3 regions of the Halomonas sp. CKK8 genome follow, and region 1 is predicted to be linked to each of the others. Evidence: predicted binding sites of a transcription regulator. Region 1 holds the regulator's gene; each other region holds the start of a gene.
What was found. Region 1 encodes sigma-54, which starts transcription at its own class of promoters, with help from an activator protein. Its sites were predicted from a motif close to TGGCACNNNNNTTGCTNT; they were not measured.

Region 2: the regulator sigma-54 is predicted to act here: its motif matches at 1,192-1,209, upstream of P8934_RS04190 (sugar phosphorylase).
Region 3: the regulator sigma-54 is predicted to act here: its motif matches at 1,205-1,222, upstream of glnL (nitrogen regulation protein NR(II)).

Annotation. Positions count from the first base shown of each region.
Region 1 covers NZ_CP121193.1:1,330,880-1,333,140, reverse strand. Annotated here, with positions in the region: gene lptB (LPS export ABC transporter ATP-binding protein) at 1-354, shown strand, start outside; gene P8934_RS06270 (RNA polymerase factor sigma-54) at 497-1,921, shown strand; gene raiA (ribosome-associated translation inhibitor RaiA) at 2,092-2,261, shown strand, end outside.
Region 2 covers NZ_CP121193.1:878,272-880,532, forward strand. Annotated here, with positions in the region: gene P8934_RS04190 (sugar phosphorylase) at 1-1,155, opposite strand, end outside; gene nrdR (transcriptional regulator NrdR) at 1,298-1,783, shown strand; gene ribD (bifunctional diaminohydroxyphosphoribosylaminopyrimidine deaminase/5-amino-6-(5-phosphoribosylamino)uracil reductase RibD) at 1,783-2,261, shown strand, end outside.
Region 3 covers NZ_CP121193.1:3,644,752-3,647,012, reverse strand. Annotated here, with positions in the region: gene P8934_RS17245 (divalent cation transporter) at 1-12, opposite strand, end outside; gene P8934_RS17240 (DUF4124 domain-containing protein) at 228-824, shown strand; gene glnL (nitrogen regulation protein NR(II)) at 1,279-2,261, shown strand, end outside.

The DNA.
Region 1 (2,261 bases):
TTCCACGTGACGCATATCCGCGACAACCTCGGCATGAGCCTCTCCGGGGGCGAACGCCGCCGGGTCGAGATTGCCAGGGCCCTGGCCACGGAACCCGCCTTCATCCTGCTCGACGAACCCTTCGCCGGGGTCGACCCCATCTCGGTGGGCGAGATCAAGGGCATCATCCGCCAGCTCAAGGCCCGTGACATCGGGGTGCTGATCACCGACCACAATGTCCGCGAGACCCTCGACATCTGCGACACCGCCTACATCGTCGGTGACGGGCGCATCATCGCCGAGGGCAATGCCGAGGCGATCCTCGCCGACCAGCGGGTCCGCGAGGTCTACCTCGGCGAGGACTTCCGCCTCTGACCGCAATCATCTGATATGTCTGTCGTTATTCCGCGACGGCATGAAGATTGCGCATGGCACGATTGTTGCAGATTTTGCGCTTGCATGCCCCCTGGCCAGCGGCTAGGGTTGGGGTTTTCGGCAAGTCGAGGGCATTCGTCTCATGGCCATGAAGGCGTCCCTGCAACTGCGCGTCGGCACCCAGCTGACCATGACCCCGCAGCTGCAGCAGGCCATCGCCCTGCTGCAGCTCTCGACCCTGGATCTGCGCCAGGAGATCCAGCAGGCGCTGGAATCCAACCCGATGCTCGAGGTCGAGGACGACTTCGGCGAGCAGGCGGTGAGCGAGGCCCCCGACGAGGAGTGGGCCAGCGAGATACCCGACCAGCTCAGCACCGACAGCGACTGGTCCGACACCTACCAGGACCTGGGTACCGCGCCCGCCGGCGGCAGCGGCGAGGGGCCGGACTTCGAGCGCCAGGCCACGGGCCAGAGCCTCCAGGGCCACCTGGCCTGGCAGCTCGCCATGACCGACCTGGACGAGCGCCAGCTGCGCATCGCCGAGAGCCTGATCGATGGCGTCAACGGCGACGGCTACCTGACCCAACCCCTGGAGGAGATCCGTGACGGCTTGAGGGCCCAGGGGCTCGAAGGTCTCAAGACCCGCGAGGTCGAGCAGGTGCTGCTGCGCCTGCAGCAGTTCGAGCCCACGGGGGTCTTCGCCCGCGACCTGCGCGAGTGCCTGATGCTGCAGCTGGCCACCCTGCCCGATGACACCCCGCTGCTGCCCCAGGCGCGCCGCCTGGTCCGCCAGTTCCTCGAGGCGCTCGCCGGCGACGACCGCCGCCTGCTCAAGCGCCGGCTGGGGCTCGACGATGACGCCCTGGACACGGTGATCGCGCTGGTACGCTCCCTGGACCCCCGACCCGGCAGCGGCTTCACCGACAGCGATGGCGCCTATGTCATCCCCGACCTGATCGCCCGCCATACCCGCGATGGCTGGCAGGTGGAGCTGAACCCGGAGGCCATGCCGCGGCTGCGGATCCAGCCCGACTATGCCGCCCTGATCCGACGGGCCGACAAGAGCGAGGACAACCAGTTCCTCAAGGACCACCTGCAGGAGGCTCGCTGGCTGATGAAGAGCCTCTCCAGCCGCAACGACACCCTGCTGCGCGTGGGCCGGGAGATCATGGTGCGCCAGCTCGACTTCCTGGAGCACGGCGAGGAGGCGATGAAACCGCTGATCCTGGCCGACATCGCCCAGGTGGTGGAGATGCACGAATCGACCATCTCGCGGGTCACCACCCAGAAGTTCATCCACACCCCGCGCGGGATGTTCGAGCTCAAGTACTTCTTCTCCAGCCAGGTGGGGGGCGGCAGCGGCGAGGGGGATGCCCACTCCAGCACTGCCATCCGGGCGCGCATCCGCAAGCTGATCCAGGACGAGCCAGCACGCAAGCCGCTCTCCGACAGCCGGCTGGTCACCCTGCTCGAGGAGGCCGGCATCAGCGTCGCGCGGCGCACGGTCGCGAAGTACCGCGAGGCGATGGGCATCCCCTCCTCCAGCGAGCGCAAGCGGCTGCGTTGACGCCTGCCGCTGGCGCTCCCGCAGCCGCCGGACTTCCTCCTCCCTCGTGGACGCAAGCAGTTGAAATGACGCCGGTCATGCGCCCCTCGAATCCCCTCGACCGAGGGGGTATGCAGGGCAGCAAAAAGGGTTACAATCGACCCATAACCCGAAAGAGCAAGGAGCGTGTCATGCAAGTCAATATCACCGGCCATCATGTGGAACTGACCGACGCCCTGCGTGACTATGTGCAAGAGAAGCTCACCCGCGTCGAGCGCCACTACGACAACATCACCAACGTGCAGGTCACCCTCTCCGTGGAGAAGGAGCGCCAGCAGGCGGCCTGTACCCTGCATGCTGC
Region 2 (2,261 bases), 450 kb from region 1:
GATGCCGTCATGGCTGGCGGTGAAGTTGACGTAGCTGCACCCTGGCGGCAGGTCGGGCAGGCTCTCCAGCCAGCGGGCGAGGGTGGCCGCCTCGCCGCTGGTGAGGGCATGCAGCAGCAGCGGCGGGAGGGGGAACTGGTAGACCAGGTGCGCCTCGTCCGGGACTTCCGGACCCTCTTCCTGACCGTCTGAGCGCCGATCGAGTCCCCCGTCTGAAAGACGCTCCAGACCCCCGCCTGAAAGGCGATGCAGACCAAGGTAGCTGAGGTTCTCCCGGTGGGGCACGTTGGTCTCGGTCAGCAGCAGGGTGCCCGGCGCCATGTGGTCGACCACGGCCCGCAGCAGGCGCACCACCTCATGGGTCTCGGGCAGGTGAATGCAGGGCGTGCCGGGCACCTTCCACAGGAAGGCGATGGCGTCCAGGCGGATCACCCTTGCGCCCTGCGCCAGGTAGAAGAGCAGAATGCCGATGAATTCCAGCAGCACGTCGGGATTGGCGAAGTTCAGGTCGATCTGGTCCTCGGAGAAGGTCGCCCAGAGGTGGCGCGTGCCGCGGCGGGTAGGCACCGGCACCAGCAGCGGAGAGCTGCGCGGCCGCACCACCGCGGAGAGGTCGGTGGCCGGGTCCATCTCGATGAAGTAGTCCCGCCCCGGCAGGCTGCCCGACAGGTAGTCGACGAACCACAGCGACTCCCGGGACACGTGGTTCAGCACCAGGTCGACGATCAGGTCCCCATGCTCGGCCAGCCGGCGCAGGTGGCGCCAGTCGCCCAGGGCCGGGTCCACTTCCCGGTAGTGGATCACCGAGAAACCGTCGTCGCTGCTCCAGGGAAAGAAGGGCAGCACATGCACGCCGCTGAAGCTGTCGGGCAGGCGTGCCGCGAGGAAGTCATGGAGCACCGCCAGGGGCGGGGTGTCGCCGTCGAGCAGGCTGTCGCCGTAGGCGATCAGCCACTGATCCCGCTCGCTCCACAAGGGGGCGTCGCCTGGCGTCCCTGCGGAGGGCATGGCACCGCGATGGTGCGAGAGCAGCGTCATCAGGCGGCGCAGCACCTCCTCCCGGCGGGGCCCGTAGAGCAGGTCGAGGTGCTCGCGGGCGCGGGCGCCGAAGGCGGCTTCGTCCAGGGGGTGGGCGAGGGAGCGGGGCAGGGGCATGGTGGGCTCCGGTGGTCGGCCAGGGAATGCCACTCCCTTGCATGTCGCGTGCCATCTCGGGGCGGCGCTGCGTCGCTGGGCGCTCTCCTCGCGAACCGTTACAATGCGGCGACAGCCTTTCCAACGACCTCGGGTTATCCCTATGCATTGCCCCTTCTGTGGCGCCAACGACACGCGCGTGACCGACTCTCGGCTGGTGGCGGATGGCGACCAGGTACGGCGGCGGCGCCAGTGCGCGGCCTGCGGCGAGCGCTTCACCACCTACGAGACCGCCGAGCTGGTGATGCCGCGAGTGATCAAGTCCGATGGCACGCGGGAGGTGTTCGGCGAGGCCAAGCTGCGCGCCGGCATGCTGCGGGCGCTGGAGAAGCGACCGGTCAGCGCCGAGTCCATCGAGGCGGCGGTGGAGCGCATACGCCAGAACCTGCGCGCCCGTGGCGAGCGCGAGATCCATGCCCGAGACATCGGCGAGGAGGTGATGCAGGCCCTCAAGCGCCTCGACCAGGTGGCCTACATCCGCTTCGCCTCGGTCTATCGCAGCTTCCAGGACATCGACGAGTTCCGCGCCGAGATCGACCGTCTGGCCCAGGAACCCGGCTTCCCCACGGACCCGTCGGGAGCCTCCTGATGGCGCAGCATGCCTTCCCCGAGACCTGGATGGCGCGCGCCCTGACGCTGGCGCGCCGCGGGCGCTATACCACCGACCCCAACCCCCGGGTGGGCTGCGTGCTGGTCAAGGATGGCCGGGTGGTCGGCGAGGGCTGGCATGAGCGGGCCGGCGAGCCCCATGCCGAGATCCACGCCCTGCGAGCGGCGGGGGAGCAGGCCCGCGGCGCCACCGCCTACGTGACCCTGGAGCCCTGCTCCCATCAGGGGCGCACTGGCCCCTGTGCCCTGGCGCTGGTCGAGGCCGGCGTGACGCGGGTGGTGGTGGCCATGCAGGACCCCAACCCTCGGGTTGCCGGCCGGGGCATCTCCCGGCTGCGTGCCGCCGGCATCGAGGTGGCGGTGGGCCTGCTCGAGGAGGAGGCGCTGGCGCTCAATCCCGGTTTCGTGATGCGCATGTCCCACGGCCGGCCCTTCGTGCGCCTGAAGATGGCCATGAG
Region 3 (2,261 bases), 1.7 Mb from region 1:
CCATGCATCCATGCGTCTTCTCCTCGAGACTCGCCAGCTTCCCACCCTGCATTCCCATCCTACACCGCGATCGCGGTCCGACCAGTCGGCTGCCATCACCCGCGTTGAGCGAAGAAGGGGTTCCGCCATGGCGGAACCTCTTTCTTTCATACACTATCCAAGAAAGGGATGATGCAATCTCTCATGGCCGTTGCCGTCGGGCGGCGGCGACGACGCAGGGGGTAGGCATGAACAAGGCATTCGTGATCCTGGCGCTGGGGCTCTCGGTCAGCCTCGCGGCCCAGGCAGAGACCATCTATCGCACCACCGACGCCCAGGGCAACGTGGTGTTCACCGACAATCCGGAGCGCGGCGGCGAGAAGGTCGACCTCAAGCCGCTGACCGTGGTGCCCGGTCGCGACGAGACCCGCGCGGCGGGTGCGCCGGCCGTGGTCGACGGGGGTGGCAGCGGCAGTGGCGGCGGGACAGCCGCCGGGCCGGGGCAGCCCTTCATGCCCTACGACAGCTTCGGCATCCTCTCGCCCCGCCAGGAGGAAACGCTGCCCACCGGGGCCGCCGGCAACGTCCAGGTGACCCTGGGCATCCAGCCGGACCTGCGCGAGGACCATCGGGTGCGTCTGCTGGTGGACGGCCAGGTCAGCCAGACGGCCATGCACACCGATACCTTCATGCTCAATAACCTGAATCGCGGCGAGCACGTGCTGCAGGCCGAGCTGCTGGATGCCAGCGGTGCGGTGCGCCACCGCACGTCGCCGGTGACCCTCTATGTGCAGCGGGCCAGCGTGAACCTGCCCCAGAACCCCAACAATCCGGCCAACAATTAGCTTTCCCATCGCCGGCCACATCGGCCGCTGTGTCCGGACGGCACCCTCAGGCCCTGTCGCGAGCCCCCGCCCCGCGACGAGGGTCGCCTCGATGCCTTCGGCCATGCCGACCGGGTGAGCGAGGGCAGCGCCTTCGAACACCTGGAGCGATTGCGCGACGACGATACCTCACGCCACCCCGACGACGAACGGGAGTGGCCGGCAACCCCGCCCCATCGCCATCCACCTCGTGCCTTCCCGCCCCCGGAGGGGCGCTGACCCTCCTGCGCGACGCTCTCCCGCGGCACGACATTGGGCGCTCGGCGCCTCCCTGCACTAAAGTGGTGCACAATGATGGTGCGCCCCTGCTCTGATTCGGCGCCATGCCGTGCCCCATGGGGTGGCGCGCTTCTTGCAACACTTCCGGAAAGTGCCTCGCAAGTGAGGCCACCATCGGATCGGTCAGGACTTCACCATGTACCAACGCTTGATGGAACACCTCACCACGGCGGTGCTGCTGCTCGATGGCGAGCTGCGGCTGCGCTGGATGAATCCGGCCGCCGAGGCGCTGCTGGCGATCAGCCTGAGTCGCCTCAAGGGGTTGCCCCTGCCCTCCCTGGTGGACGGCGGATCGGAGATCGGCGAGCTGCTGGCCAAGGCCCGCGACGAGTTCCACCCCTTCACCCAGCGCGAGGCGCGCCTGACCCTGGTCACCGGCGAGGTGCTGACCGTCGACTACACCGTCTCGCCGCTCTCCGCCGACGAGCTGCTGCTGGAGGTGGAGCCCCGCGACCGGCTGCTGCGCATCTCCCGGGAGGAGGCGCTGCAGACCCGCCAGGAGACCATCAAGGTCCTCGCCCGGGGGCTGGCCCACGAGGTCAAGAATCCCCTTGGCGGCATCCGCGGCGCGGCCCAGCTGCTGGAGCGAGACCTCGACGACCCCGGGCTGAAGGAGTTCACCCGGATCATCATCGAGGAGGTCGACCGGCTGCGCGACCTGGTCGACTCCATGCTGGGCCCCAACCGGATGATTCGCCACGAGCCGCTCAATATCCACAAGGTGCTGGAGCGGGTCCGCTCGCTGCTCATCGTCGAGCAGCCGGGGGTGTGGATCGAGCGCGACTACGACCCCAGCCTGCCGGACCTCTCCGGCGACGAGTCCCAGCTGATCCAGGCCGTGCTCAACGTGGCGCGCAATGCCGTGGAGGCGATGACCGAGGCCGGTGTCGCCTCGCCGCGGCTGACGCTGCGCACCCGCGCCCGCCGCCAGTTCACCCTGGGCGCCGAGCGCCACCGGCTGGTCTGCGAGGTGGCGATCATCGACAACGGCCCGGGCATTCCCGCCTCGCTGCGCGAGACCCTCTTCTACCCGATGGTCTCCGGCCGCGCCGAGGGCAGCGGCCTGGGGCTCTCCATCGCCCAGTCGATCCTGCACCAGCACCAGGGACTGATCGAGTG